DNA from 2 places in the Shewanella submarina genome. Region 2 is predicted to be linked to the other one. Evidence: predicted binding sites of a transcription regulator. Region 2 holds the regulator's gene; the other holds the start of a gene.
What was found. Region 2 encodes ArgR, which controls arginine synthesis, uptake and breakdown. Its sites were predicted from a motif close to ANTGAATANNTATTCANT; they were not measured.
Positions count from the first base shown of each region.

Region 1: a site for ArgR is predicted at 12,274-12,291, ahead of argC (N-acetyl-gamma-glutamyl-phosphate reductase). Genes of this name have one in related genera too.

Region 1 is NZ_JBHRTD010000016.1:32,099-48,107, forward strand. It holds gene ACFOE0_RS13735 (cadherin-like domain-containing protein) at 1-1,269, opposite strand, end outside; gene ACFOE0_RS13740 (PKD domain-containing protein) at 1,387-4,518, opposite strand; gene ACFOE0_RS13745 (AMP-binding protein) at 4,768-6,441, shown strand; gene argH (argininosuccinate lyase) at 6,518-7,882, opposite strand; gene ACFOE0_RS13755 (argininosuccinate synthase) at 7,918-9,132, opposite strand; gene ACFOE0_RS13760 (ornithine carbamoyltransferase) at 9,199-10,110, opposite strand; gene argB (acetylglutamate kinase) at 10,195-10,986, opposite strand; gene argC (N-acetyl-gamma-glutamyl-phosphate reductase) at 11,033-12,025, opposite strand; gene argE (acetylornithine deacetylase) at 12,312-13,472, shown strand; gene ppc (phosphoenolpyruvate carboxylase) at 13,612-16,009, shown strand, end outside.
Region 2 is NZ_JBHRTD010000006.1:385,681-401,689, reverse strand. It holds gene ACFOE0_RS04790 (SufE family protein) at 1-405, shown strand, start outside; gene ACFOE0_RS04785 (PH domain-containing protein) at 744-1,118, opposite strand; gene ACFOE0_RS04780 (methyl-accepting chemotaxis protein) at 1,324-2,622, opposite strand; gene folM (dihydromonapterin reductase) at 2,780-3,505, opposite strand; gene folE (GTP cyclohydrolase I FolE) at 3,511-4,179, opposite strand; gene folX (dihydroneopterin triphosphate 2'-epimerase) at 4,193-4,591, opposite strand; gene ACFOE0_RS04760 (DUF3429 domain-containing protein) at 4,765-5,205, shown strand; gene ACFOE0_RS04755 (thiol-disulfide oxidoreductase DCC family protein) at 5,242-5,643, shown strand; gene ACFOE0_RS04750 (SDR family NAD(P)-dependent oxidoreductase) at 5,645-6,352, shown strand; gene mdh (malate dehydrogenase) at 6,424-7,359, opposite strand; gene argR (transcriptional regulator ArgR) at 7,628-8,098, shown strand; gene ACFOE0_RS04735 (Dyp-type peroxidase) at 8,157-9,092, opposite strand; gene ggt (gamma-glutamyltransferase) at 9,240-10,952, opposite strand; gene ACFOE0_RS04725 (ABC transporter ATP-binding protein) at 11,024-12,052, opposite strand; gene ACFOE0_RS04720 (ABC transporter permease) at 12,055-13,686, opposite strand; gene ACFOE0_RS04715 (Fe(3+) ABC transporter substrate-binding protein) at 13,765-14,784, opposite strand; gene ACFOE0_RS04710 (glutathione S-transferase) at 14,988-15,584, opposite strand; gene ACFOE0_RS04705 (ferredoxin--NADP reductase) at 15,601-16,009, opposite strand, start outside.

The DNA of each region.
Region 1 (16,009 bases), on a different contig from region 2:
TGAAGATAGTCGATACATCTCTACATTAACTAAATCCCGGGCCTCAGCGTTATACTCTAACGAAGTTGATATCAGAGCGCCTCCTGAAGGAAAGGAGATGATGGTGTTACCTTCTTCTACAGTCCAGGTAAATAACGAAGACGCCTCAGGGCTGAAAAATTTACCTGTGCCGTCAGAAGAAAAGATGATTCTATCCTGAGAAGCTTCATCTTCCCTATGTGGAAAAAAGTATCTCCCAGAAATTGATGAAGCATCAGGGTTTAATATAATCGAGTCTGGATTACCTATAACTGCAGACTCTGCGTCCATATAGATATCAGGGTAATCTTTCTGAACCATTTCCAAGTAGATACTGACTTGATTCTGGTCATTGGCCAGTTCCAGCACGTCAGCTACCCCGCCCGGCAGCCCTATTTCTGGGTACTCAGACGAATAGCTAAGAACCAGCTTAATTGCCGTCGCAATGGGAAGAATCAACCGACCATCATACTGCTTACTTATCTCAATATACTTATCCTTGGAACAGATATCCTCCCCGCCATTAGCTTGTTTCATCAAGGCGTAAATTGCTGTTGATACGTTGGTGACATTAACTCCAACAATCTCTTCACTACTAAGCAAACTATCGTCACCGGCAAGCTCCTGAAGGCTCTCAAAATCTCCAAGTAACGACACCAGCTTCATTTTGCTGTCGGCTTCTAACCCGACAGCAGTGACCTTCACCAACTCATCGGCGAAAGAATCATCAATATTAATATCTGCAGAATAATTACCATTAGTGTCAGTAACTACATCGATACTCTGATGCGCTATTTCCACGCTCACTTTTGCATCCATCACAGTCGCATCAGTCACCTTTCCCTGGAGTGTCAGGGCTAAAATGTTGGCTTTTACAGTAACATTCACATCTGCGCTGGTACTGGCACCTTTATCGTCAGTCACCGTCAGAGTAAATACTATAATCTGGTCCTCACTGACCTCCGGAGCGGTAAAACTCAGGGTTCCAGTCACATTTCCCTGAGTCACGACATCAGGTCCAGATTTTTTAACCCAACTGTAAGAAGCTATACTCCCATCGGAGTCAGTAACCTCAGCAGTAATAGTCGCAGGACTCTTCTCTTGAACCGTAATGTCAGAAAGAGTAACAAAAGGGGCTGTGTTTACCGGTTCAGGCGTTGGAGCCGGCTCAGTTGTATCTCCATCTCCCCCGCAAGCACTCAGAAAAAGAGTCAATATAGCCAGCAAAGCTACTTTTTTATTATTCTTCATTAGGCCAAATCCTTTTTAATCTTATAACCCACTAATAAAACACATTAAGATGAAAAGCCATTGAATGGTAACTAAAACCTTTAATCAAGATAGCTTCACCATGTATTTCATTTACTATCAATCAGGTATTGGAATGGGTCTGGACTCTACCTTTATGCGATAAACATTATTATCACTCACATTCCAAAGGATATGTTTATCTGCGGGAAAATCCTGTAATTCATCTTCCAACAAAAATGGATCATAGTAAAATTCATGAATTTGGTTAATATGATATTCATCATCTACCACATCATACAACTCCCAAATTCTTTCATTATAAAGCCTACATTCATCTGCCAAGGTAGTTTCCCACTGAAGTGGCTCACAATATTCATAACCCGCCCCACGATAGCGCCTGACAACCATTTTACCGGACTCGTTAATCATCCAAAGACTAGGCATAACCAAAAATTCGTCATTACTAAGCACTCCATCTTCGTTGTTATCCCAAGTGCTTACAGTCAGTGCTTCACCATTAGCATAAATTTCGATCCAAAAGTTATATAATGGCTCTCTAAAATCCCAAGGAATAGCATAAATACCGGGAGCCATTTCGTTTGTCCAACCGCTCATATTCTTCTTAAATAAATACCCTCCATCCAAACGATAAACATTTGGGTCGGTCACATAAGCAGTTGCAGGCGTTTGTTTATCGATAGCAACATTTAAATTTTGGATAAGATTATTCTCAGGTTCGACATTCAACGTGCCGGTACTATCGATGTTAAATGTTGCAGCAACACTAATCTCCTGATGTTCTCCTGAACCATCGTAGTGCATATAGCTCAGAGTCGCTGAGTCATTCTCCCCAATATACAGGTCAAGAGTAGTCTCGGCCGATCTTATAGGGTCATATTTTCCTTGCACTTCATCATCAATTGAAAGCGTTCTGGGTGTCACGTTAACAGTATAATTAGCACCCGCTTGAATGACCTCCTGCATAGATAGCATACCATCGTCCTTAGTCGCAGACTGACTAAAGAAATATGCCATGGAAGTTTCATCCGGGAGATCGGGTGCCGAATATGTATTAACATCATTAGTTTCTATCACCATCTGAGCTGACTTGGCATCATTATGGAACCATCTAATCAATATTGATGGTCTATATGTCTCTACGAAAACGGTTTCGCCTGTAGAAGGGTGTTGTATAGAAGAGCTGGAAACTAATAAGCCGTCACCGGCAAAAGTGACTAACGTTCCTTCCTCTGTGACCGTCCAGGTCAACGCTGAGTTTGAATATCCATAATAGTGGCCGGCCCCTCCTTCATTAAGGAACATTCTATTATAATCGATATCGTTATCCTGAGGATGAAAGAAATAACTGCCAGATACCTGATATCCCTGAGTATTTCTATCTATGACTTCTGGGTTACTAACAATAATTTGTTCAACCTCTGAATAAAGAGAACTTGGTAGATCACGTGCATTCTCAATGTAGTTATTTACTGATGCCAAGTTTTCAGCAAATACAGCTACATTTGCTACACCATTAGGAAGCCCGAGCTCAGGATTATCATCAGAATAATCCAGCACTAATTTGATCGCTGTCGCCAGCGGTAATACAAAACTAGCATCATAGTTTTCAAGAGCAGTATCAAAACTCTCTTTAGTCGCTATTTCTTCATTATTGTTGGCATACTTCATTAGGGAGTAGATAGCAGTGCTGACATTTGTGACGTTCACAGCAAAGCTCTCATCTCTGGTCAGGATATTGTCATTACCCGCAAGCTCAAGAAGACTCTCGAAATCATCTGCCAGCGAAATCAGTCTGGTGATGCTGTCATCTTCTGGCCCTACAGCGATAATCTTTACCAACTCATTCGCCAGAGAGTCATCAACCTGAACATCTATTGAATAATTTCCTTCGGAGTCAGCGACGGTATAGAATCGTTGTTCAGCCACCTCCACGGTTAACTTTGCATCTGCTACTGGAGAGTCCCACACCTTTCCCTGAAGTGTTATGACTAAGACGTTGGCTTTTACCGACACATTAACGTCACGAGCAGTGGTCTCGCCATCGTTATCGGTTGCACGCAGGCTAAATACCAATACTTCGTCTTCTGCAATAATAGGAGCGGTGAGATTCAGTGAATCAGTGTCCTCGCCAGTGAATATAGCTTGAGTCCCGGATTTTTGTATCCACTCAAAACTCTCAACAGAACCGTCAGAATCGGATACGTCTGCAGTGATAACAGCACTATCCCCCTCGTTCACGACTATGTCTGAAACTACAATGTCTGGTAGCAGATTATTAACAACATTCACCTGCACATCCCGAGAACTGGATTCCCCATCATTGTCTGTAGCCGTCAACGTAAATACCAGGATTTCATCTGACGAAACTACAGGGGCGGTGATGGCCAATACCCCAGTATTCTCACCAGAATACATGGCAGGAGTACCTGACTTCTGAACCCAGGCTATATTGCTCACGGAACCGTCAGGATCCTTAACCACCGCATTAATACTCGCAGAGCCACGTTCTCTCAAGGCTAAATCAGCAACTGAAATTTCTGGTAGTCGATTATTGACAACATTCACCTGCACATCCCGAGAACTGGATTCCCCGTCATTGTCTGTAGCCGTCAACGTAAATACCAGGATTTCATCTGCCGAAACTACAGGGGCCGTGATGGTCAATACTCCCGTATTCTCACCAGAATACATGGCAGGAGTACCTGACTTCTGAACCCAATCAAATCCACTCACAGAACCATCAGGATCACTGACCTCAGCACTAATAGTGCCACCGCGACCTTCCCTGAGTGTTACACCCGCCACCGAAATTTCGGGAAGTAAGTTGTTCACAACACTGACCTGAACATCTCTACTGGTACTGGCACCTTTATCGTCAGTCACTGTCAGGGTAAACACCAGTATCTGATCTTCACTGACCTCCGGAGCAGTAAAGCTCAGGGTTCCAGTTGCATTTCCCTGAGTCACAACCTCGGGCCCAGATTTTTTAACCCAACTGTAAGAAGCTATGCTGCCATCTGAGTCCGTGGCGTCAGCAGTAATCGTTGCGGCTTCTCTTTCTTTAACAGTTATATTCTTTAAGGTTATATTTGGCGCGTTGTTAACCGGTTGAGGGGCCGGAGCAGGGGTTGAAGCCGGAGGAGTTGTATCTCCATCATCTCCCCCTCCACAAGCACTCAGAAAAAGAGTTAATAGAGCCAGCAAAGCTACTTTGTTATTATTCTTCATTAGGTCAAATCCTTTGTGTATCTCCAAGACCAGTCACTTCACTTGGCGAACCTAAAACTCCTTCCAGCCCATCCCGGTCAATAATTCGACTGAATTTGTAACAGCAAAAATAAAACCTAACAATTACCCAACATTCCTATTCCATTAAGTCATTTGCGGTCGATCACAAAAATCGCCATACTGTTTCGGTGACACTGATAGTCAGCTAATACCAATAAAAACAACAAGAAACCACAAAGAGATCTGCTAATGGAAACTGCAATTAAGACACCGGTAGAGATGTTGTCACACTGGGTCGATATCCAGGGCGACAGCATTTATCTAAAGCAACCTATCAATGGCCAGTACAAAGAGTTCAGCTGGCGGGATGTTCAAACCCAAATGCAGCAGATTGCCGGCGCATTAAGACATTTGGGATTGCAGCCCGGTGACAAGGTGGCTGTGCTTTCCAAAAACTGTGCTGAATGGTTCATTACCGATCTGGCGCTGATGCATGGCGGCTACATCAGTGTTCCCATCTACCCTACGGCCAATGCCGATACCATCCAGTATGTGTTGGAGCACAGTGGCGCCAAGGCGATATTCGTTGGCAAGCTGGATTACTGGAAAGATCAGGAGCACGGCGTAGGGGGCGAGATTCTTCGCCTGGCTATGCCTTACGACACCATGCCAGCGCAATATAGCTGGGAGCGTTTACTGGGGCTGGGCACGCCTCTGACAGAAGTGCCTTTGCCAACGCCTGAGCAGGTAATGACCATCATCTATACCTCTGGCTCGACCGGTAAGCCCAAGGGTGCAGTGCAAACCTTCAGTGCTTATGCCTGGACCTGCCAGACTGTCGTAAGAGATCTGAAAACTCATGGTGAAGATAGACTTTTGTCCTATCTGCCACTGGCACATATTACTGAAAGAGTTGCCATTGAAGGCTCCTCTTTCTACTCGGGTTCCAGTGTCGCCTTTGTGGAAAGCCTGGATTCTTTTGTGGCTGACGTACAGCGCTGCCGACCAACCGTATTCTTCTCGGTGCCACGTTTGTGGAGTCTGTTCCAGCAGAACATTATTACCAAAGTGGGCAGTGCCAAAAAGCTGGAGCTGTTCCTGAAGATCCCACTGCTCAGCTCTCTGGTTAAACGCAAAATCCAAAAAGGCCTGGGTCTGGAGCAATGTCGTTTGCACGGTTCTGGCAGTGCCCCTATTCCCCCTTCACTGCTGGAGTGGTACCACAGTATCGGTATCGATATTTGTGAAGCCTGGGGTATGACTGAAAACTGCGCTTATTCAATCATCAACCATCCATTCAATGTTAATAAACTGGGAACCGTGGGTAAGCCGGTAGATGGCTGCCAGGTGAAGATGGGTGAAAAAGATGAATTGATGATCAAGAGCCCGGGGCTGATGCGGGAGTATTACCTGCAGCCAGAGGCCACTGAAGCCGCATTCGACGCCGATGGTTTCTTCCATACAGGTGATGTTTGCGCCATAGATGAAGATGGATGCATCAGCATTACCGGCCGGGTGAAAGACAACTTCAAAACGGCCAAAGGTAAGTATGTTGCACCTGTGCCTATCGAGCGCATGCTGGCCCAGGATGAACACGTTGAACTTATTTGTGTCATCGGCTCAGGTCTGCCTCACCCTGTCGCTCTGGTGCAGCTGTCTGAGGGGGCTTCCAGCCAGGCGAGAGACCATGTTCGCGCGTCACTTAAAGAAACCCTGGATAGTGTTAACCCACATCTGGAGTCACATGAAACCGTAGATGCCGTGGTGGTCGTCAATGAGCCATGGACGATTGAAAACGATGTGCTGACGCCAACACTGAAAATCAAACGCCACGTGTTGGAAAAGCTCTTCAGCGAAAAAGTTGACGGTGTTCGTGGAGCCAAGGTTGTTTGGGAAGATGAGGTTGACCAGGCCAAACGCTGATTGCCCCCGCCCCTGATAAACAGCAATTAAAAAGCGCACCATAAGGTGCGCTTTCTTTATCGCGTTATTGGCAAAATTAACCAACCTTGGCAGCCAGGGCGGCAGCGACCTGATTGGGTGCAGTACCGCCTAATACATCCCGCTTGTTCAGGCAGGATTCTATGGTCAGGATCTCATACACGTCCTGCTCAATCACATCGGCAAAGCTCTGCAGTGTCGTTAGTGTCATATCCTCAATCGCCACGCCATCGGCGATCGCCTTAACCACAACCTCACCCACTACATGGTGCGCCTGACGGAACGGCATGCCCTTGGCGACCAGATAATCCGCCAGCTCTGTGGCATTGGCGTAGCCCTGTTGAGCAGCCGCTTTAGTGTTGTCACGCTTCACCTTAAGACCGGAGAGTACCAGCGCCGTCATATCAAGACAGATACTCCAGGTATCCATCACGTCAAACAGCCCCTCTTTGTCTTCCTGCATATCCTTGTTATAGGCCAGTGGCAAAGCTTTCATTGTGGTCAGGATCCCCACCAGGCTGCCATAGACCCGACCCGCCTTGCCGCGGATAAGCTCCAGTGCATCCGGATTCTTCTTCTGTGGCATCAGGGATGAACCTGAGGTGACATCATCTGCCAGCTCAATAAAGCCAGCTTCTCCAGAGTTAAAGAAGATCAAATCTTCCGCCATCCGGCTTAAGTGCATCAGGCTGATGGAGGCGGCGGAGCACAACTCCACCACATGGTCACGGTCGGAAACCGAGTCCAGACTGTTCAGGGTTGGCGCAGCAAACCCCAGACTGGCAGCCAGCTCATAACGGTCGATCGGATAGGCTGTACCAGCCAGAGCGCCACACCCCAGCGGACAGGTATTAAGCCGGCTCAAAGCGTCATCAAGACGGCTGATATCCCGCTCCAACATCTCCACATAGGCCAACGCCCAGTGGGCAAAGGTTACGGGCTGGGCACGTTGCAAATGGGTATAACCCGGCATCACGGCTTGCTGTTCACGTTTAGCCAGCTCAATCAGTTCAGATCTGACTTTGGTCAAACGCTCGCTAATCCCCTCACCTTCAGCCTTACACCAGAGCTTAAGGTCTGTGGCGACCTGATCATTACGGGAACGCCCTGTGTGCAGTTTCTTGCCCAGATCGCCCACCTTGTCGATAAGCGCCTGCTCCACAAAGCTGTGGATATCCTCAGCGCCGCTGGCAATGATTTGCTGAGGATCTTCAGCAACCTCCACCAACAAGGCATCCAATGCCGCCTTGAGATCCTGACCTTCAGCTTGGGTCAGTACCCCAACCTTGACCAGAGCTGCCGCCCAGGCCACTGAGCCCTGAATATCCTGCTCCACCAGGCGGTAATCCACCGGCAAGGAGTCGTTAAATAATTTGAAAAGAGCACTGCTCTCACCGCTGAACCTACCGCCCCATAATGCCATGACTGTCTCCTTTATCCTTAAATGCTGGTGCTGAGTTACTTCTCGTTCAGGGCACGAATGCGACTGGCGAGAGAGTAGAGGCGGATAAAGCCTTCAGCATGCTTTTGATCGTACACATCATCCTCACCAAATGTAGCAAAGGCTTCGGAGTACAAGCTGTTGGGAGAACGCTTCTTAACGGCAGTGGCCTGACCCTTATAGAGCTTCACTACAACTTCACCGTTTACCAGTGCAGCCAGTGACTCTGAAGCAGCCAGCAGTGACTCACACAAAGGCGTGAACCAGCGACCGTCATACACAAGGTGCGCCATACGCGCAGCGATCTGCTCGCGCCACTCACGGCTGGACTTGTCCAACACCAGCTCCTCAATGGCACGCAGACCGGCATACATGACGGTACCTCCCGGCGTTTCGTAGCAGCCACGGGACTTCATGCCCACCAGACGGTTTTCAGTAATATCAATACGTCCCACACCGTGGGCTGCGGCGATCTCATTCAGCGTCATCAATGCCTGATACGGGTTCATGGCCTGCCCATTCACCTGGGTTATACGGCAGTTTTCCACCTTAAGGGTGACATAAGCAGGTGCGTCCGGCGCATCCTGCGGGTCAACTGTCATGGTCCATACCTGCTTGGATGGCTCATTCCAGGGATCTTCCAGCTCACCACCTTCATGGGAGATATGCCAGGCATTGGCGTCACGGCTGTAGATCTTGGTGGCAGAGGCTGTGGTCGGAATATCACGCTCAGCCAGGTAGGCCAGCAAGTCTTCACGGCTAACCATTTCCCACTCACGCCATGGGGCGATCACTTTCAGATCCGGTGCCAACGCAGCGAAACAGCCCTCAAAACGAACCTGATCATTACCTTTACCGGTGCAACCATGACACAGGGCATCAGCGCCCACCTTGCGGGCCACTTCCACCTGAGCCTTGGCGATAATCGGCCGGGCCATCGAGGTTCCCAGCAGATAAGTGCCCTCGTAGATCGCACCTGTTGCTATAGTGGGATAGATATACTCCTCGACGAAGGCTTCTTTCAGATCCACGATATGACACTCAGAAGCACCTGACGCCAGCGCCTTGGCCTCCAACCCCTGCAGCTCTTCCTCCCCCTGACCTACATCGGCGCAGAAGGCCACAATCTCACAGTTGTCATAGGTCTCTTTCAGCCAGGGAATGATGGCCGAAGTATCCAGTCCACCGGAGTAAGCCAGTACTACCTTTTTGACTTTCACCTTATCGTTCATCGTATTTCTATCCTTTACTTGTAGGGGCCGTTCGTCTTTGCGTCCGACTGAATATTGTTATTTGTGTTACTTACCGGTCAGCAGAGTGACCAGCAGGGCATTCTGAGCATGCATTCGATTTTCCGCCTGGGTCAGGATCAGTGAACCGTCACCATCCATCACCTCATCTGTTACCTCTACACCTCTGTGAGCAGGCAAACAGTGCATAAAGAATTTGGCACCAGCCTTGGTCATCAGTGCAGCGTTCACCTGCAGCGGAGCGAATTTGCCTTCAATCTCTTCCATGGAGGTGTTGTCGCCCATAGAGATCCAGGTATCCGTGTACACAGCATCGTGACCTTCGATCTCATTGACGTCAGAGGTCAGCACCAACTCACCACCGTACTTTGCCGCCAACTCCTGGGCCTGAGTGACCACCAGACCATCGGGGAAATGACCTTCAGGACAGATCACTGTCATCCTGGCCCCCAACAGCGCCGCGCCGAACATCAATGAATGAGTCACATTGTTACCATCACCCACATAGGCCAGTTTAAGCTGACTCAGATCATCCATGTTCTCAGCCAGACTCAGGAAATCTGCCAGCCCCTGACAGGGGTGATAGAGATCTGACAGGGCATTCACCACAGGTACACTGCCGTGCTCAGCCAGACCCTCGATTGTCTTGTGGCTAAAGGTACGGGCAACAATGGCATCGGCCCAGCAGGAGATATTGCCGGCAAAGTCCGCGACAGATTCACGCTTTCCCAGGGCTCCATTTTGCTGGTCCAAATACAGGCAATGACCGCCCAGCTTGCTGATGCCAATATCAAAGCTGACCCGGGTTCGCAGGGAAGGCTTTTCAAACAGCATCACCACACTTTTACCGGCCAGCGCCTGACTGTAATCCTGCGGATTGGCTTTGATCTCTTTGGCAAGAGCCAGAAGATCCAGAAACTGTTTTTGAGTTAAGTCTTTCAATGTCAGCAGGTGATCCATGCCTCTCTCCCTCTTTGCCCTTACGCTTTTCTTGTCTGTTGATTTTGCATTCTTAAGTTGTGATTCAATCTGACCGATACCGGCTTACAGCTGTGGCTGAATTTGAGTACCTATCAATTCGCCTTTGGTCAGTGCCAGCATCTGAGCCGCATCCCGCCAGGAAGCGACTTGTACCGCCTCACCCATCCACTGAGCGACTTCCAACGCTGCTTCAACCTTGACCTTCATGCCCTTCTCAATGACTCCCAGCTTCACCAAGTCAGCAATCTCAGCGGCATTCAAACTTGGGATCAACTGACCTTTACCATCAAGGACACCTGACACATCGGACAGCAGCACCAATTTGCCATCCACCAGTTTGGCCACTGCTGTCGCAGCCTGATCCGCATTGACGTTCAGCAGCTGTCCATCGAGATCCAATGCAATGGAGCTGATAATGGGCAACCAACCCTGCGCCAGAATAAAATTCAGGTAAGCCGGATTGCCGCCGGTGACCTGGCCCACGGCACCCAGTTGCTCATCTTTGATTTCGGCATTAAGCAGATCGCCATCCCCCAGACACAAGCCAACACTGTGAATCCCGGCAGCCCTGGCAGCCGACTGCAGCAATTTGTTGGCACTGCCCGCCAACGCGCCGGCAATAATCGGCATCTGCTCTGGCGGAGTCACCCGCAATCCCTCTTTCTTTTCTGTGGTCATGCCATTGAGCTGCAGCTGCTTATCTACAATACAGCCGCCCCCATGGACTATGACCAGGGATTTGCCCTGCTCCAGTAAACTGGCCGCAGTCTGCATTAAACGAGCAATACCCATATCGCACTCAAGCAAAGCGCCGCCAACCTTCAACACCAGTGTTTTTTGTTTCGCTGATGACATCCTGAATTCCTCAACCTATGCCTATGACTGACTGCCCAGTGGCGGTCTATTTACCAACTTTACCGAAATGAATTTTTATGCACTGAAGAGCCTGACTGGCAGCCCCTTTCATCAAATTATCTATGGCACTGACAATCACCAGGTACTGGCTCTGTTCGTCATACTTCCAACCTAGCAAACACTGAGAAGTTCCAGCGACGTCGTCCACCTTGGGGAAGCCCTGCGGCAACACATGCACCAGCTCAGCATCTTCATAACAGCTCAGAGCCTGAGCGACATCAGCGGCGGTAACCCCTGCTTCCAGCTTGGTGGTGATAGTGGCAAGAATGCCCCGTTTGAAATTGCCCAGATGCGGAGTAAAGATCACTTCGCAGCCCAGTTGACTGGAGATTTCCGGTTGGTGTCTGTGGCCCAGCACGCCATAAGGTGTCAGGCTGACTTCGCAGAAGCTGGTATTCATTTGAGCTTTACGACCGGCACCGCTAACGCCACTGACAGCGTTAATCACTGGGCGAATCTGTTTGTCCAGCAAACCTGCCAGCGGCTTTAATGCCAGCAATGATGCGGTGGGGTAACAGCCTGGAACGGCGATTAAATCGGCTTTGGCAATCTCTTCCTCTTGCCATTCAGCCAGGCCATACACTGCACTGGAAAGCAGCTGTGGATGCGGGTGGTCAAAGCCATACCACTGGGGATACACGCCGGCATCGTTGAACCGATATGCCCCACTGAGGTCAAATACCGGCTTGCCCTGCTCAGCCAGCCAGGCAACCAAATCCGCACTGACCTTATGGTCGGTGGCCAATGCAACAGCATCAGCCTGCTCAATAATGGTCGCTTTATTCTCTTTGCTCAGCGGCTTCAGTGGCTGCTTCAGAGTCTGATATGCCGGATACAGCTGACTCAGAGATTTGCCCAAATCCTGACTTTGCTCAGAGACATACAAGCCTTGGATAGAGAACTCACTTTCCTGAGACAAAAGGGCTGCCAACTGCGCGCCTGTGTAGCCGCTGGCCCCAATAATGGCTATGTTTTTCATTTAGTATTTCTTGTTTATCAATAGGGTAGAAAGGAAAAAAATAGTGGGCACAGCAAAAGCCCATGGCAAAGTGCCGATGACAAGGATTATCGTCGCAGGAAGGTAGATTCTTTGTTGAAGTCCGCTTTTGTACTGGCAGTGTTTAACAGCGCCAGGCAGCAAAATTCCATGTTCACTTTACAGCCTCAAAGATGGTAAATATTCAATCTGATTGACAGACTAACACAGAAAGCTAATTATTCAACACAAGTGAATAACTATTTTTATTATTATTTGGAATGACCCTATGAAAAAACTGCCGGATCTGCAGAGCTGTTTTCAGTCTCTGATCGCTGCCCCCTCCATCAGCTCACTGGAGGCTGAACAGGATCAGTCCAACCAGGTTGTTATTGAACTCCTGCATCAGTGGTTGACGGATCTGGGGTTTCAATGCCAGGTACAGAGCGTATTTAACAGCCGTGGCAAGCACAATTTGCTGGCCAGCATAGTGCCGCCGGGGAACCCCAAAGGGGGACTGCTGCTCAGTGGACATACAGATACAGTCCCTTACGACGATGCCCGCTGGAGCAGTGACCCATTTACCCTCACCGAGAAAGATGGGCGTTGGTATGGATTGGGAACCTGCGATATGAAAGGTTTCTTCGCTCTGGTGCTGGCGGCAGTGCAGGAGCTGCCACTGGCTGAGCTGAAGAAGCCTCTCTATATTCTCGCCAGCGCCGACGAGGAAACCACTATGAACGGTGCCAAGGCGTTTGCCGCTGAAGGTCGCATTCAGCCGGACTATGCCGTTATCGGTGAACCCACCGGCCTGCGCCCTGTGTATATGCACAAAGGGCACCTGGCCAAAGGTATACGTATTACCGGTCGCAGTGGTCATTCATCAGATCCGGATAGAGGACTGAATGCCATTGAAGTGATGAACCTGGCAATTAGTCAGTTGCTGAAACTCAGGGAGCACCTCAAGGCCAACTACAATGAATCAGTATTCAGTGTCCCCTACCCAACATTGAATCTGGGGCATATCCATGGCGGGGATGCCGCCAACCGCATTTGTGGCTGCTGTGAACTGCATATGGATATCCGTCCTGTTCCCGGCATTCCGCTGGAAGACCTCGAAGTGTTGCTGCGCCAGTATCTGTCCCCGATTCAGGATGAGTACCCGGGCACTCTGGATATCTTCAACCTTTACCCGGGTTCAGAAGCATTCCATGGCAATTGCGACACCCCATGGGTACATGATGTCGCCAGGCTTTCCGGCCATCAGCCTGAAGTGGTTAACTACGCTACAGAAGCCCCCTATCTCAAACAGTTGGGTTGCCAAACTTTGGTGCTTGGGCCGGGCAGCATAGAGCAGGCACACCAGCCTGATGAGTATCTGGATACCGCTTTTATCAAGCCCACCATCAGCTTACTTAAGGAACTGATTTATAACGCTTGCATGAAATAATCTTGAGACCGCATTCGCCGCTGTACAGGGCGTGGCAGCGCGGTATGATGAGCTGAAAACCAAAAGCAGTTGCGAATTGTATCCTGCTTCAGGCCAGTGCCTGAACCTAAGCAACGCATGTGATATTTCTGGAGCGAATATGACAGATATGTACGCCTCACTGAGATCCAACGTCAGTATGTTGGGACAGATCCTGGGCGATACCATGAAAGGCGATCTGGGAGAGACCTTCCTCGAAAAGATTGAGTTAATCCGCCAATTGGCTAAGCAATCCCGCCAGGGTGATGAAGCTGCTCGTGAGGAGATGCTGAATCTCCTGACCGCTATGCCGGATGACGAACTGGTTCCTTTTGCCAAAGCCTTTAACCAGTTCCTGAACCTGGCCAACATTGCCGAGCAGTTCCACACCATCAGCCGTAATTGTGACGAGATCATCTGTGTACCGGATCCTGTGGATCTGTTGCTGGGCCGCATGCTCAATGGCCGCATAGATGAAGACAAGATGCTGGAATGCCTTGGCAACATGGATATCGATCTGGTACTGACGGCGCACCCGACAGAAGTGTCCCGTCGCACTCTTATCCAGAAATATACCGCTGTGGTTGATTGCCTCACCAACCTGGAAAACGAGCAACTGAGCGATCGTGAACGCAAGGCTCAGAACCTGAGACTGCGTCAGCTGATCGCCCAGATCTGGCACACCAATGAGATCCGTAATGAACGCCCCACGCCAGTAGATGAAGCCCGCTGGGGGCTGGCCACTGTGGAAAACTCACTGTGGCAGGCTGTACCTGACTTTTTGCGTCAGTTGAACGATCAGATTGAAGAGCGTACCGGCAAAAAGATCCCTATCGATATCGCTCCGGTTCGCTTCTCCAGTTGGATGGGTGGCGACCGTGACGGCAACCCATTCGTTACCGCAAAAGTCACCGCCGAAGTACTGGATCGTAATCGTCATACCGCGGCCCGCCTGTATCTGAAAGACGTGGTACTGCTGGTCAACGAACTGTCGATGGAAGAAGCCAACGAAGAGCTCAAAGCGCTGACCAATAACAGCCATGAGCCGTACCGGGATATTCTCAGAGATCTGCGCCAAAAGCTGCGTAACACCATCGATTATTTGAACCTGCGCCTCGAAGGTCACAAGCCTGAAGTGGATATGGCTACCATAATCTGGCAGGAAGATGATCTGAAAACACCGCTGAATCAGATCTATCAGAGTCTGTGCGACTGCGGTATGAGCCTGATCGCCAATGGCCTGCTGCTGGATATGCTGCGTCGTCTGGCCTGTTTTGGCATTCATATGCTGAGACTGGATATTCGTCAGGATGCTGAGCGTCACAGCGATGCCATTGCTGAGCTGACCCGTTATCTGGGTATGGGCGACTATGCCCATTGGTCAGAAACCGAAAAACAGGCCTTCTTGCTGCGTGAACTCTCCAGCAAGCGCCCATTGCTACCTGCTGACTGGTGTCCTTCAGACGAAGTTGCAGAAGTACTGGCGACCTGTCGTGAAGTCGCCTCTCAACCAGCAAGCGCGCTGGGATCCTATGTTATCTCCATGGCTGGCAAGCCATCGGATGTACTGTCAGTACTGCTGCTGCTGAAAGAAACCGGCTGTCGCCACCCTATCCGTGTAGTCCCACTGTTTGAGACCCTGGATGATCTGAACAATGCCGCCGACTGTATCCGTGAGCTACTGGCGATTGACTGGTACCGAGGCTATACCAAAGGCATGCAGGAAGTGATGATTGGTTACTCTGACTCTGCAAAAGATGCCGGTGTGATGGCTGCAGCCTGGGCCCAATATCAGGCGCAGGAGCAATTGGTACAGGTATGCCGCGATGCTCAGGTGAAACTCAATCTGTTCCATGGTCGCGGTGGCACCATTGGCCGGGGCGGTGGTCCTGCTCACCAGGCAATTCTGTCTCAGCCTCCGGGCTCAGTGGATGGCCGTATTAGGGTGACCGAACAGGGTGAGATGATCCGCTTTAAATTTGGCCTGCCTAAACTGGCGGTTCAATCATTGGCGCTGTATACCTCGGCCGTAATGGAAGCGACCTTGTTGCCGCCACCAGAGCCAAAGCCAGAGTGGCGCGACTGCATGCAGCGCATTGCCGATGAGTCAGTAGGCGCTTACCGCAAGGTAGTGCGTGAAGAACCAGACTTTGTCGCCTACTTCCGCGCCGCGACACCTGAGGTGGAGTTGGGTCAACTGCCGCTGGGCAGTCGTCCGGCCAAGCGGAGAGTCGATGGAGGTATCGAAAGCCTGCGTGCTATTCCGTGGATTTTTGCCTGGTCTCAGAACCGACTTATGCTCCCTGCCTGGCTGGGAGCCGGCGAAGCACTGCGCAGTGCCATGGAACGTGGCGAAGCCGACCTGCTGAAAGAGATGGCTGCCTGGCCATTTTTCGATACCCGTCTCTCCATGTTGGAGATGGTGTATGCCAAAGCAGAACCTAATCTCGCCCGTTACTATGAAACCGTACTGGTCCCTCAAGCGCTGCATCATCTTGGCATTACTTTGAGAGAGCGTC
Region 2 (16,009 bases):
CTGTTTGACCTGGTGCCACTTCAGTCGGCACGTGACAAGGTACTGGATGCCAATAACTGGCAGGAAAAGTATCGTCAGATAATGTTGCTGGGTAAACAACTGCCGACGTTGGCAAGTGAGCTACAGTGTGAATCAGCGCAGGTGAAAGGTTGCGAAAGCAAAGCATGGCTGTACCACTGTAAGATTGATGGCAATCATTATTATCTGGTAGACAGCGAAGCCCGGGTTGTGAAGGGGCTGGCAGCTTTGGTCATTGCTCAGTTGCAGGGTAAGGACAGCGCTGAAATTGCTGAATTCGACCCCGCACACTATTTTAAGCAATTGGGGTTGGCAGGTCAGTTAAGCCCATCCCGCACCAACGGCCTGACGGCCCTGGTGAACGGAATGATAGCGGCAGCCAACTGATCAGATAAAGATAATCATACAGGCGGCAAAAGTGCTCCAGCAGCCGATATAGGCCAGCTCTTTCCAGATACTTTTCAGATTAAACATGGATCCAATTCCTTCAGGATAATCAAACATGTATTAATCTAATGCCCACTTGCCATCCCGGGTGAGATCCAGCTCACCCTTCATATTAAACTTGATTAATATTAGCCATTTTCTGCATATCTCAGTCAGCGCATTCAGCTTAATTCAGAATATAAACCAAACAAATTTAATCACTTGAAAGTCTGACTTGCTGTACAAACAAAAATGCACCGCCTGCTGTCAGTGCATTTCTATTCATATCAGGTCATCATTCAAAGCATGTGATTGGCCATGGTGCGCTGTATTCCCACCACGTCAGTGCCCTTCTTGAGCTCTTTCACCAGAGGATCTTTTTGCCCTGAAATATATATCTTGAGTTCAGCATCCATATCAAAGCGTCCTGCCGTCTCCACTTCAAAGAAGGTAATCGACTTATAGGGAATAGAAAGGTAACTCACCTTCTTGCCGGTTACGCCCTGCTTGTCGATCAGGATCAGGCGCTTATCGGTAAATACAAACATATCCCGGATCAACTTATAAGCCAGCGATAACTGCTCATTATCGGACAATATAGGCTGCAACTCCTGCTGCAACTCAGTCAAATCTACCTCAGTGGCGTTGCCCATAATGGCATCGAGTAGTCCCATCCCTGCTCTCCTGTACTTATCAAACCTGTTTGCTACGTTCGATCCCTATCATTTCACATTTTTGGCAATCAAACACCAGCCTAATATCAAGGTCCATATCCAACAGCATGGTCAGTATAAAAAGCGCTGGCAAACAAATACAAAAGACCCGCAGCTTACGGAGAAGTACTGCGGGCCAATGGGCTTTCTTTTTTCAGACGGGAACTTACTGAATATTCGCTACCGTCTGGGATACATTTTCAGCACCTGTACGTATCTCTTCCATCACCTGAGCTACCTGATTGATCTGGTCTTTACCTGACTCTGCAGTCTGACCAACCTGATTCATCATCTCAGTCGCGCCAGCGGTAAGGTTACGGTTTTCGCTGACAACAGAGGCAATCTCATCAGTACTCTGACTGGTACGCGCTGCCAACTGTCTGACCTCATCCGCTACCACAGCAAATCCACGTCCCTGATCCCCGGCCCTGGCAGCCTCAATGGCGGCGTTCAACGCCAGCAGGTTGGTTTGCTCAGCGATGGCGCTGATGGTGGAGACAATGGCTTCAATGTTCTTGGACTGCTCATTCAGCTGATTAATCGATTCCGTGGTGCGTTGCACCTGCTCGGCAATCACACTGGAGGTTTGCACACTGTTACGCAGCAAGTCGGCTCCCTGCACCGCAATCTGTGCTGTCTCTTCTGAGGTGGAGTAAGCCACTTCCGCCGCTTCACGTACCGCTTGCTGGCGGACAATACGTTCAGTGATATCAGAGCAGAATTTGATCACCTTAACCACTTCCCCCCTGTCATTCATCACAGGGTTGTAGGTCGCTTCCAGCCAGAGCACCTGCCCGCCTGCACCTCTGCGCTCGAACAGACCCGATTTGTGCTGCCCACTGGCAAGGTCCGGCCAGAAATTAGGGTTGTCCTGCAGGAATGATTCCGGACAGAAGATTCTGTGGTGCTTGCCCACAATCTGCTCGCGACTATAGCCAACGGCTCCCAGGAAGTTCTGATTTGCCGTCAGGATATTACCATCAGGCGTAAATTCGATAATCGCCTGTGCCCGTTCCAGTGCTGCAAACACAGCCGCCTGCTCATCGAGACGCAGCTTCTCCTCAGTGATATCTGAGGCGACTTTGACCACCTTGACCACACTGCCATTTTGCTTAACCGGTATGTAGGTCGCCTGCAGCCACATCTCTTCGCCGGCTTTATTTTTACGGTTGAACATACCGGTTTGCGCCACACCATTGGCAAGATCAGCCCAGAATTGGCGATATTGAGAACTGCTGGCATAGGCTGAATGACAGAACATCCTGTGGTGTTGACCACGAATTTCATCAATGCTGTAGCCAACAGCATTCAGGAACAGGTTGTTGGCATCCTTAATGGTTCCATCCGGCGTAAATTCGATAAAAGCGACACTGTTCTTGATTGAGTCAACCAGGGCGGTATCCATTTGAGCGCTGCTGCTTGCACTGGATGGCGCCTGATCCTGCTTTGATTTGAAATTGAACATGCACTGTATTCCTGCTGTTTGCGATTATTCAGGGTCTTGTTGCCAGCAGAAGGCCAGAGTAATACCTTCCCCTGGTGAAAAAACACTCTAAATTCAGCATAGCAGGGATTTTTTAAAGCATCGGAAAAAGCCAGATTTTTGTTTTGGTTAACAGCGGTTATTTAAGATGTCGACCACCATCCAAAGCCATTATCCTGCCCGTGACATAGCGACTGCCCATCAGATAATCCACTGTCGCCAGAACTTCCTCCATGCCCCCTTCTCGTGGCAGTACAGCCTTGGCGAGTGCTTTTTGTTTGTAGGCGTCATCATCCCAGGGGTTAAAACACACCAATGCAGGGGCGATGCTGTTCACCTTGATGTCCGGCGCAAACCTGGCAGCAAATGACAGGGTAAGATTATCCAGCGCCGCCTTACTGGCCGCATAAGCAATATGCTTCTTGCTGCCTTTGGCTGCCACATAGTCGCTCAGGTGAATAATATCCGCCTCACCTATCCCTTCACCTGCCAGCTTATCCTGCAGGGCCAGATTCAATTGATAAGGCACGCTAACATGCACCTGCATCATACGCGCCATCACTTCGCCCGGGCTATTCAGGGCATCGTCTTTAAGCCAGTCCGATGCGTTGTGAATAATGGCTCGCAAGCTGGGATATCGGCCCCTGACAGCCTCAACAAATGCCTGAATGTCAGCGTCCTGATAGAAATCCACACAATAGAGGTCAGCACCTTGCTCTGCCAGTTCAATCACTTCAGGGTATTCAGTTCTGAAGGTGCCAATAACAGGCACACCTCTGGCCATTAGCTGCTGTGCAAGGTAAAGACCCACACGCTTACCCACCCCCGTGATTAACACGGGGGCATTATTGGAGCTATTTGTCATAAGTGTTATTGCCTGAAAAATTCGTCGCGGGTACGTGGATTGACCTTAAAACTGCCACCCAGAGCTGTGGTACGGGTAACACTTTCACTGTCCATCACCCCTCTGGACTTAACGCAGTAGTGGGTCGCATCAATACTGACGGCCACATCTTCGGTTTGCAGCAGGGTTTGCAGTGCGACCAGAATCTGCTGGGTAAGCCGCTCCTGAACCTGAGGACGCTGAGCAAAAAAGCGCACGATTCGGTTTATTTTGGAAAGACCAATAATCTTGTCACCGGGAATATAAGCTACAGAGGCTTTGCCATCTATGGTGATGAAGTGATGCTCACAGGTACTGGTGACACTGATGTCAGTCACCCTGACCATCTCCTCTACCTGCATCTTGTTATCGATATCTGTGATCTTGGGGAAATTACGGTAGTCGAGGCCGGAAAATATCTCGTCGACATACATTTTGGCAATACGATGGGGGGTTTCACACAGACTGTCGTCTTCCAGATCCAGCCCCAGAGTGGAGACCACGTCAGTCATCAGAGTTTTGATCCTCTGATACTTATCTGCGTTGGTCATGCCGTTGTGCTTTAAAGGGGTTTCCAGCCCTTTGGCCAACAAGGCTTCCTGGACAGCTTTGGCCTCAGGGGCCAACTCATTAGGGTTCAATGATGTTTTACTCATCTGTTCTCCCGTTTCAAGCTTCTTTGTCCGCACGGCGGCTTTCCAGTGTCAGCGAAACTGAGTCAGCAAACCTCAGCGCGTGGGGTTTATCCACTGTGACTCTTGCCAGGGTCACGCTGGGATGCTCACCGGCAATCGCCAGCAAATCGGCCACCAGCTTTTCCAGCAATTTGAACCGCCCCTCTTCCACATGCTGAATCACCTTCTTGGTGATGGTTTTGTAGTTGAGGGCATCGACAACATTGTCGGTCTGAAATGATTTGTCAGCCGGATAGTGGATTTCCATGTTGATGACCACGTCCTGCTGTTTCTGTTGCTCTTCTGGATTGAATCCTATGAATGTGCGAAGTCTGAGGTTGGTTACCCTGATGATGGCGTGGCTGAGTGACATAGAAGCAGTTGGTTTTGTCATTTTTAATACTCCTGCAATACGTCCGGCAGGACACAGAGGATCAGCGTTGCGCGACCTTTCATTCCCTGATGTCACTGATTGAACAAAAAATATCCGGCACAGTTCTGAGATCCGAAAGCCTTCCCCATAACGTATATGTCATTACCCGCAAATGTCCAATATTTGGCAATTTTATGACAGACAGTACAGCGACCCACCACAACGGCTCACACAGCGAATCGCTGCTCGGTTATGCCGGTTTGCTGCCATTTGTATTGGCAATCATCTACTCACTGACAGGCAGCGCTGAGGCGGAAAAAGTCTCCACTCAGGTGTTTGTCAGTTACAGTGCCATTATCCTCTCTTTCCTTTGTGGTGCCCTGTGGCACAAGGTGCGAGCGGCTAACTGGTCCAGGCCACTTCTGCTGGTGACCAATATTCTGACCCTGCTTGGCTGGGCATGCCTGGCATTAAGCCCAACACTGGCGCTGCTGGCTCTGACACTTTGCTATGAAGTGGTGCTGGTGATTGAACAGTGGGCTGACAGGGATGAAACCCGGGAATATCTGACGTTAAGGCGCAGGTTGACAGCCATTGTTATTGGTTTGCACCTGCTGTATTTAATACTGACTTGAGTCAGAATCAACTTGTCGCTCATCAGGGAGTAAACAATGGCTCGACTTATCCTGTTCTACGATGGTACTTGCCCACTGTGCATCAATGAAATGCTGCAGCAGGCAGATACCTCCGGCAGTATTCAGCTTGAAGATATATCTTCCCCGGATTTTGTTACCCGCTTTCCCCAAATAGACCCTGTTGAAGCGAACCAGTTACTTCACGCCATGACACAGGACAACAGAATACTCCTGGGGTTGGACGCGACCTGCGCCGCATGGGGACTCACCGGAGAGCAGCCCTGGCTCAGACTATTAAGGCTACCTTTGATTAAACCTGTCGCCGACCTGGGGTATCGTCTGTTCGCCCGCTACAGATATCAAATATCCTGGATACTGACCGGTCAGCGTCGCGGAGAATGTAGTTCAGCAGCCTGTCAGCTCCGAAGGGGAAAGTGATATGAATGCCCTGGTGATCGGTGCCAACTCTGCCATAGGTTCAGCCTTCATTCATCAGTGGCTGCAAGCTTCTGCCCAAAACACCTGCACCGCTGTCAGCAGACAAGCCCCCGCCCAGCTTTTGCCCGGCTGCAGTCAGTGGCAATCATGTGATTACTCAGAAGCCGGTATTATCGATTGCTGCGAGGAGCTTAGTGAGGCAGGTCCATTTGAGCGAGTTGTCATCTGTAATGGTCAATTACACAGTGATGAGCTGGCACCGGAGAAAAGGCTGGAAGAGCTGTCGCTGGCGGCGATGACCAAGATAATGACCAGCAACACCATGATTCCCGCACTGTTTGTCGCCAGGCTTTTACCCCTTCTCGATAAGAAAGCGGTCGTGGCCGTGCTCAGTGCCAGGGTTGGTAGTATAGGAGATAACCGCCTGGGGGGCTGGTACAGTTACCGGGCGTCCAAAGCAGCCCTTAATATGATGCTGCAAACCGCTGCGGTTGAGTATGCCCGGCGTAAACCCGGCGTCAAGCTAATGGCATTCCACCCGGGCACCACAGACTCACCACTATCCCGTCCCTTCCAGACCAACGTCCCGGAAGGCAAGCTGTTCACTCCTGAATTTGTTGCAATGCAAATTCATAAACTCATGTCCGGTCAACAGGCAGATGGTCAGCTGAGCTTTATCGATTGGCAGGGAAAAACCATTCCCTGGTAAATGAACCTGTGTGAAAAGGCACAAAAAAAGCGAAGGCATAACCTTCGCTTTTTGCACAACCAACCCAATGGTTACTTAACGAAATCGATACCCAACTGGATATCACCTTTCAGGGTGTCCAGCATACCGTCACGGGCATTGGTTTCAAACTCACTGATTTCGCCATAAGGCAGTACTTTCTCAACGCCGTTTTTACCCAGCAGAACTGGTTGAGCGAAGAACTCAGCGTGCTCACTGCCACCATCGACATAGGCACACTCAACTACGTTTGCTTCACCCTGCAGGCCACGTACCAGAGACATACAGAAGCGGAATGCAGCCTGCCCCATAGACAGGGTTGCGCTACCGCCACCAGCCTTGGCTTCAACGACTTCGGTACCGGCATTCTGGATACGGTGAGTCAGTGATGCGACTTCTTCGTCGCTGAAGGTGACGCCTTCAATCTGAGACAGCAGAGGCAGAATGGTTACACCGCTGTGGCCGCCAATAACATTCAGCTTAACGTCTTCAACGTTCAGGCCTTTGGCTTCAGCGATAAAGGTTTCAGAGCGGATCACGTCCAGCGTGGTCACACCGAACAGGCGGTTCTTGTCATAAACACCGGCTTTCTTCAGTACCTCAGCAGCAATCGCTACTGTGGTGTTAACCGGGTTGGTGATAACGCCTACCAAAGCTTTTGGACAAACAACCGCAACCTTCTCAATAAGATTACGCACGATACCCGCATTGATGTTGAACAGGTCGCTGCGATCCATACCCGGCTTACGCGCTACACCGGCAGAGATAAGCACGACATCAGCGCCTTCCAGTGCTGGAGTCGGGTCTTCACCGGCGAATCCTTTTACTTCCACTGCAGTTGGGATGTGGCTCAAATCCACGGCAACGCCAGGTGTGACAGGTGCGATATCATACAGGGACAGTTTGGAGCCCGCAGGCAGTTGGGTTTTTAACAACAACGCCAGGGCCTGACCGATACCACCAGCAGCACCAAGTACAGCAACTTTCATAGTTATCTCCGTCTAAGCTGCGGATATATGTGACATACATCCAATTCCATGATGGCGCCACATTACTGTATCGTCACAAAAATTTCAATGAGACTTAAGCCGAATGCCTCCGGCTCAGGGCGGACCGAATTGCTGACACCCGTACACCGTAAAACCTGTGAAACATGCCCTGCAGTGAATTTTTATTCACTAAAAACGGCAATTTGTTGACATATATACGGCTGGTATTCACAATCTCACGGTCGAATGAATAAGATCGAAAAAATATATGACCACAAGCAAAAATCAGGATGAACTCATCAAAGTGTTCAAGGCCCTGCTCAAGGAAGAAAGGTTCGGTTCTCAGAGCGAGATTGTGACCGCGCTGCAGGCTGAGGGCTTCAGCAATATCAATCAGTCAAAAGTTTCCCGCATGCTGAGCAAGTTTGGCGCCGTGCGTACCCGCAACGCCAAACAGGAAATGGTGTACTGCCTGCCAGCAGAACTGGGCGTACCTACCGCCGGCAGCCCGGTTAAGAACCTGGTACTGGACGTTGACCACAACCAGGCCATGATCGTTGTTCGCACCAGCCCGGGCGCAGCTCAGCTTATCGCTCGCCTGCTGGATTCCATGGGCAAGCCTGAAGGGATCCTGGGGACTATTGCCGGTGATGATACTATCTTTATCTGTCCGGCCAGCGTAAAAGAAATTGATACCACGCTGGAAACGGTCAAAGATCTGTTCAACTACAATCAGTAGTGTGAGTTCATAGAAAAAACGCGCCCCAAGGCGCGTTTTTTTATAGCTCTGAACAGGCTTAATCAGCGTATTTGAGCAAGTAATCCAGCGAAGGCGCAAAGAAAGATGAGCCGGTCAACGCCTTGGTGAAGTGCATCAAATGATCATGATTACCGGCACCATCGCCGTGTACCATAGATTCCAGCATCTTTTCAAAATGCAGTGATGTGCGGCAAACCGAGATAAACATCAGCCCCTGCTCACGAACGCTGCCAAATGGCATGCTCTGACGCAGGATTTCCATGGATGAGCCATCGGCATGCTTGAGGTTTACCCGCTTAATATGGCTGGTCAGCGGCTTGTCCTCTGACGCATATTCGATATTGTCCTGCTTGGTGCGGCCAATAATGTCTTCCTGCTTCTTGGTAGGCAGACGGTGCCACTTGCTCAGGTTATGGGCATACTTCTGCACATGCACATAACTACCACCCACGAAGGTCACATCCTCTTCACCCACCAATGCAACTTCCTGGCGATTGCGTCCCTTGGGATTCTCAGTACCATCAACAAAACCTGTCAGGTCTCGGTTATCCATAAAGCGGAAACCGCGCTCTTCATCAACCAGCTCAACCAAACCTTCCAGCATTTGCGCCACTTCATTAGCCACCAGATGAAGAATATCCAGACGGTCACAACGCAGATGAATAAACAGGTCGAACTCGATTGCAGGTGCATCGCGGTTGCCCGCTTCCATCGCCGGGAACGGCTTTAACTGAGCCGGACGTTCACCTGCGTACAGAGTGTCCCAATAGTTGGCGCCAATAGAAACAAAGCCGTTGAACGCACTGTCGGCATATTGATCGGACAACTCATGAATATATTGGGCAACATTGGCAAGACAGGGCCGCAACTGTTGTTCCACGCCATCATTGGCGTTGAACATCAGGTAAACACTGTGTAAGTTCCCTTCCGCGCAGACTCCAAGTTGTTCACGGGGCATAACCTGATTTTCCATTATTCTCTCACCTTGTGCATTTCATTTGTTTCGGCAACATTGGGAAGCAACTTTACCCCAAACGGCATACATACAGCACACTCAGGTGTAAAAGTGTGAGCCATACCCAATCAGCTGCAGAGTTTAGCGGCTGATCCCTGCCAAACCTCAATAACCAGACGCCTGACCATCTTTACGACTTTCAGACGCACCACGATAAACCCCGGCTTGCGGATCACGGCCAATGGCCTGATAACCGCCGAATATTCCCACGCTGTCGCGGATGGTATGCCCCCGCTTTCCCAGCTCCCGACGGGTCTCCATGGGGAAGCCGGACTCCAGGCTGATATAGCCGCCGTCAGTCATGGTTTTGCCTGTGGGCTGGGATGAGTTGGAATGAACAATTCGGGGGGCGTCTCCCGCCTCCTGCAGGTTCATACCGAAGTCGATTAAGTTAATCATGATCTGAGCATGCATCTGTGGCTGGGTTGCTCCGCCCATCACCCCAAAACTCAGCCAGGGTTGGCCATCTTTGGTCACAAATGCCGGAATAATTGTATGAAAAGGTCGTTTACGCGGCGCATAGGAGTTGGCTCTTCCCGGGGTTAAATCAAATAACTGTCCCCTGTCCTGCAGTACGAAGCCCAATCCCGGCGGTGTCATGCCAGAGCCCATGCCCCGATAATTGCTTTGAATAAGAGACACCATATTGCCGTCGCTGTCGGCTGTGGTCAGATAAACGGTATCACCATGTTCAAGGTTGGGATTGCCGGCATCAACGCTGTTGGCCGCTTTTTTAAGATCAATCAGCTGTGCACGTTTGCGGTTGTACTTCTTTGAAATCAACTCCTGTACCGGAATATCAACAAAGTCGGGGTCAGCGTAAAACCTGGCCCTGTCGGCAAAGGCCAGCTTTTTAGCTTCCACAAACAGGTGCACATATTCAGGACTGGTTTGCCCCATCGCAGCTAAATCATGGGGTTCAAGCATCTGCAATATTTGCTGGGCGGCGATCCCCTGGCCATTGGGTGGCAGTTCCCAAAGATCGTAACCACGGTAATTTACTGAGACAGGTTCAATCCACTCACTGGTATGAGCGGCCATATCTTCATAGGTCAGATAACCATCCTGGGCACGCATATAGTCAGCAATAGTGCGGGCAATGTCGCCTTTGTAGAAGGCATCGCGGCCATCTGAGGCAATTTTCCGGTAGGTATTCGCAAGGGCGGGATTGCGGAAGATTTCGCCGGTTTTAGGCGTAGCGCCCCCCGGCATATAAACGTCAGCAAAGCCATCATACTGAGACAGCCTGTCGGCGTTCTTTTCAAAGTAATAAGCGATCAGCTCAGAAACAGGAAAGCCCTGCTCGCCATAGGAGATAGCCGGAGCCAGCAGGTCTTTCATCGGCAACTTGCCAAACCTGTTGTGGAGCTCAAACCAGCCGTCGACGGCACCGGGAACAGAGACGGGCAAAGGGCCGTAGGGAGGAAGATAATCAAGCCCTTTGGCCTGCAGTATCGCAAGCGTCAGGGATTTTGGGCTGCGGCCTGAGGCGTTAAGGCCATAAAGTTGCTTGCCTTTGGCACTCCATACAATGGCAAACAGATCGCCACCAATACCCGAACCCGTTGGCTCAACCAGTCCCAACATGGCATTGGCCGCAATGGCCGCATCTATGGCATTTCCGCCCTGCTTGAGAATATCCAGCGCCACCTGAGTCGCCAGCGGTTGACTGGTCGCCGCCATACCATTGGTGGCATAAATTTCAGAGCGGGTGGCAAAAGATTTCCCGGTTATCCTATCCATCGCCCAGCCAGGTAAGGCCAGCAATAAAGCAAGCCATACCCCTCTCCTTATGATTGTCTTCATCGTCACTATCACTGTGCAATTTGTGCACTTTATAAGCTAACACAATGATGTAAAAACGAAACAAAAGGATATAACAAGTCGACTTAAAAGATAACCAGAGGGTGCGCTTCGGCACGGATCTGCACTTTCTGCCCCGGCAACAACTGAGTTAATTGGCTTCTGACTTCCAGTAACTGGGAGGCAATCTCCACCTGATAGTGACAGAAATTACCCAAAAAGCGTCTGTCACGAATCACGCCGGCGGCAGCATCATCCGGTTCCAGCGTCAGCTGTTGGGGCCTGAGCAGCACTTCCCCGCTGTATTGAGAAGGCCAGGTCAATTCGCTGGTACTGACAAGCTGGCCGAGCGGACTGTCAACATTAAAGCCATCGACCACCTGCACAGGCACGTAATTACCCCGTCCCAAAAAGTCGGCAACGTAGCGCTCTGCAGGGCTGTAGTACAACTCTTCTGCGGTACCATGCTGGACTATCCGGCCCTCTTTGAACAGAGCCAGCTTATCGGCAAAGACAAAGGCTTCATCTTTGCTGTGAGTCACAAACACCGCACTCACCTTGCGGCTTTTAAGGATGGCGCGGATCTCCATCATCAACTCACCGCGAACCTGACTGTCGATATTGGAGAAAGGTTCGTCGAGCAACAGCAACTTGGGTTTACAGGCAAGTGCTCTGGCAATAGAGACCCTTTGCTGCTGACCGCCGGAAAGCTCATGGGGGTAACGTTTCTCGAGCCCTTCGAGTTTGACCAGAGTCAGCATCTCTTCCAGCAGTGCGCCACGGCGGAAGCTGTCTTTCTCTGTCACACCAAACAGGATATTGTCGGCCACTGTCAGGTGAGGAAACAGGGCATAATCCTGGAAGATCATTCCAACACCACGCTGCTCACTGGGGGTAAAGTTCCCCTCGCCATTGAAGCACTGTCCCTGCACATGGATACAACCTGAGGAGACTGGCTGTAACCCGGCAATAGCTCGAAGCAGGGTAGTTTTGCCACAACCGCTGGGACCGAGCAGCGCCAGTATTTCCCCCTGTTCCATCTGCAAATCAAGTCCATCCAGCACCCGGACGCCCTGATATTCACTGTTAACACCTGTGATGGATAATGCGGTCATACTTAATTTTCCTGCTCCAGCGAGCGGTTCAGATAGATCAAAGGCACCAAGCCTACCAAGACGATAACTATGGCTGCCAATGCGCCATATTCCAACTGTTCATCAGACACATACTGAAAAACATGGGTGGCCAGATTTTCATAACCAACAGGTCTCAGCAAGAGCGCTGCGGGCAACTCCTTCATGGCTTCAATAAACACCAGCAGCATACCGGCAAACAAGCCTTTTTTCAGCAATGGCAGGTGGACCCTGCTCAGCAGTCCCATGGGCTTTTCTCCCATAGTCACTGCCGCCATATCCATGGAGGGGGAGATACGCTTATAGCTGCTCTCAAGGCTTCCTATGGCGATAGCTGAAAACCGAATGCAGAAGGCGAACACCAACGCAAACAGGGTGCCGGTAAAAATCAGCCCCGGCCCCCTCTGTTCAAACAAAGCATACAGATCATTGACCGCGAAGTCGGCCAGCGTGAGTGGTGCCAGCACGCCAATAGCCAGCACAGTCCCTGGCAGAGCATAGCCGAATGAGGCGAGCCTGGCAGGCAATGCATCCCTGGCATCAGGGCTAATCCTTTGGATAAACAGCAGGGTCAGGGCTATCGCCATACAGAGCACACTGACCAAAGCTGACAACAACAGGCTATTGGCACTGTACTCGAAGAACTCAGGAGTCCAGCTGTATTCGAAATAGTCCAGCGCATAATCCAGCAAGATGCCAAAGGGCAGCAAAAATGCCAGCAACAGCAACAGAGCACAATAGCCGGATGCAGCCAGAGACTTGACGCCTGCCAGCGCATATCGCTCCAGACCAGAGTGGAAACTGTTCTTCTGGTAAAGCTGCTGCTTGCGGCGGGAGAAACGCTCCATCCCAATAAGAGCAAACACCACCAACAATATAATCACCGACAACTTGGCCGCCGCACTCAGGCTGCCATGCCCAAGCCAGGTATCGTAAACCGCAGTAGTGAGTGTCGGCACCGCAAAATAGCTTACGGTAGCGAAGTCTGCCGCGGTTTCCATGGCGACAAGGGCTACGCCGACAGCCAGTGCGGGTCTTGCCATAGGCAGATTCAAGCGCCAGAAACTGCGCCATGGACTACAGCCCATCACCCGGGCGGCATGAATAAGACTGGCAGACTGCTCCATAAACGCGGTGCGGGCCAGCAGATAGATATAGGGGAACAGCACCAAAGCCAGCATCACTGCCGCGCCACCAAGGGATCTGACTTCGGGAAACCAGTAGTCGGCCGGTGACTGCCAGCCAAACAGCTCTCTTAACGCCTTCTGAACCGGCCCGGCATAGTCCAGCATATCTGTGTAAACATAGGCCACGATATAAGCGGGCATCGCCAATGGCAGCAACAGAGCCCATTGAAAAACGGATCTGCCGGGGAAGTCGCAGCGGGCGACCAACCAGGCGGCAGGTGTCGCCAGCAGCAAGGCGCCAATGCTGACCAGCAGAATCAATAACAAACTGTTTTGAATATAGGTGGGCAGGACGGTTTCCATCAAATGACCGAAAACAGCCTGATCAGGCATTAAGGCCTGGATAACCAATGCGATAAATGGGGTGAACAGCAAGCCTGCCAGCACAAAAGCAGATGCAGACCAGCGTTTGGGAAGTCCGAGAATCATAATTGTTATTTACCTGGTACAGCCCGGCTCCAGAAGGAAACCGGACTGTACGCTAACAACAGGCAAATGGCAAAGGCCTCAGAGGTCGAACTGCACCTCATCCAGCAGTTTTACCGCTGCCTTATGGTTGTCTGCCAACGCCTGAATCGCCAGTTTGTCAGCTTTGAATTTACCCCAGGACGCGACCAGTCCGGATAAAGGCACGTCAGCTTTGACCGGATACTCATAGTTAACCTCAGCATAAGCGGCCTGCGCCTTATCAGAGGAGAGGAACTCCATCAGCTTGACGGCATCGGCTTTGTTGGGGGCGTGCTTGGTCAGCGCCATGCCAGACACGTTAATGTGTGAGCCACGGTTATCCTGGTTAGGGAAGTTGATCTCTACCGCCTCAGCCCAGGCAGTCTGCTTGGGATCGTTAACCATCTTGCCCAGGTAATAGCTGTTGCCGATGGCGATATCACACAGACCTTCTTTAACGGCTTTAACCTGAGCTCTGTCATTCCCCTGAGGGCGGCGGGCCAGATTGTCTTTTACCCCTTCCAGCCACTTCTTGGTTTCTGCTTCACCGTGATGAGCAATCATGGAAGCCACCAGCGCTATGTTGTAAGGATGCTTACCGCTGCGGGTACAGATTTTGCCTTTAAACTCTGGCTTTGCCAGGTCTTCGTAGTCCAGGTCCAGCTTGCCCAGGCGCTCTTTGGAGGAGTAAACGTTACGCACACGCATGGTCAGGGCGTACCAGTCGTCTTCCGGTGAACGGAACTGAGCGGGGATGTTTAGTTCCAGCACCTCGCTGTCAACCGGGGCAACCAGGCCCTTGTCGACCAGCTCCTGAAGGCGGGAAAAGTCAGAGGTCAGAACAATATCGGCGGGAGAGAGTCGGCCTTCGCGGGCGATACGCTCTGCCAAACCATCTTTGGCAAAAACCAACTCGACTTCAGTACCGGTTTGTTTGGTGAAGTCCTTAAGAATAGGTTCAATCAGAAACGGTTGACGATAGGAATAGACGGTCAGCTTATCTGCTGCCACTGCGGACCAGGAGATTACTCCAGCCAAACATACAACACCGGCTCTGGTCATCTGTTTTACCAACTTCATTCCCTGTTCTCCCTCATCAACTAAATATATTTCGGATGATTAATATAATGATAATAGTTATCAGTAGCACTAAGAGTACAAAAACTTACTGATACCAGCAAGATGAATCCATCAAAAGTGGGCTCTATTGTATTCTTTTTGAACGAAGTTCCGGAGAGTAAAGCGGGCAGCTAAGTTAGCCCGCTGAGGCAGAAAACATCGGGTTACGCGGGACGGGTTTCGCTGAAAATCGGTTCCTTACTGATGTGGTTCAGCCAGAGCGCCGTGGCCGGTGCCAGGTTGCGCCACTCAATGGAAGGGTGGCGAAAGTCCAGATAGTCAAGCAAACATACCAGCGCGATACGCTCTGCGGTGATCTCATCACCATTCAGTAAGCCTGAGTGATCTATTTGACGCAGGCCCCTTAGCAGGGCTTGCTCAAAGCGTCCTTTCCAGAAGGGAGAGCTATTCCCCTCCTCCGCCCGCATTTGCTCCTGTCTGAGCGCCACCGCACTGTCCAGCATGCCTTTTAACATAGAGAACAGGCAGTGCCGGGACCAGTAACCATCTGCCGGCGCGAACAGTTGACTCTGGCCATACTCCACGTCCAGAAAACGGCAAATCACTTCAGAATCATAGAGCGCACTGCCATCGGCCAACATCAGGCATGGCACCTTACCAAGGGGATTGGCCTCGACGAACTCCTCATCATTATCGAAAGGGTTGGTTGAGGTCAGTTGGATATGGGTCAACTGCAGCAGTTCTATCATCACCCTGACCATTCTTGCGTAGGGCGAAGCATCTGAATAATAGAGTTTCATCAAAGCCACCACTCCCTTACCAGTATTTTTCCATGGTGATCTGACCCGGGGCTCTGCGCAGATTCTTTGCCAGCCCCCTCTCCTGCAGTAGCTCCAGGGCTCCTGATACCATGCCTGGATTGCCGCAAATCATCACCTGACTGTCCTGTGCAGACAAGGTAACGCCTGCTTGTTGCTCGATACTGCCATCTGCGAGACCATCCGGAATACGGCATTCCAATGCCCCCGGCATCTGCTCCCGGGTAACACAGGCGACCAGTTCAAGCTGCCCTTGATGCAGCTGTGCCAACTCCTGAAGTCGCTGCCAGTACGCCAGGTCCTCTTGCAATCGGACACCATAAACCAGCACGATACGCTTGAACCTTTGCCAGGGCTGCTCTGTTTCCAACATAGAAACAAATGGACCAACGGCAGTGCCGGTCGCC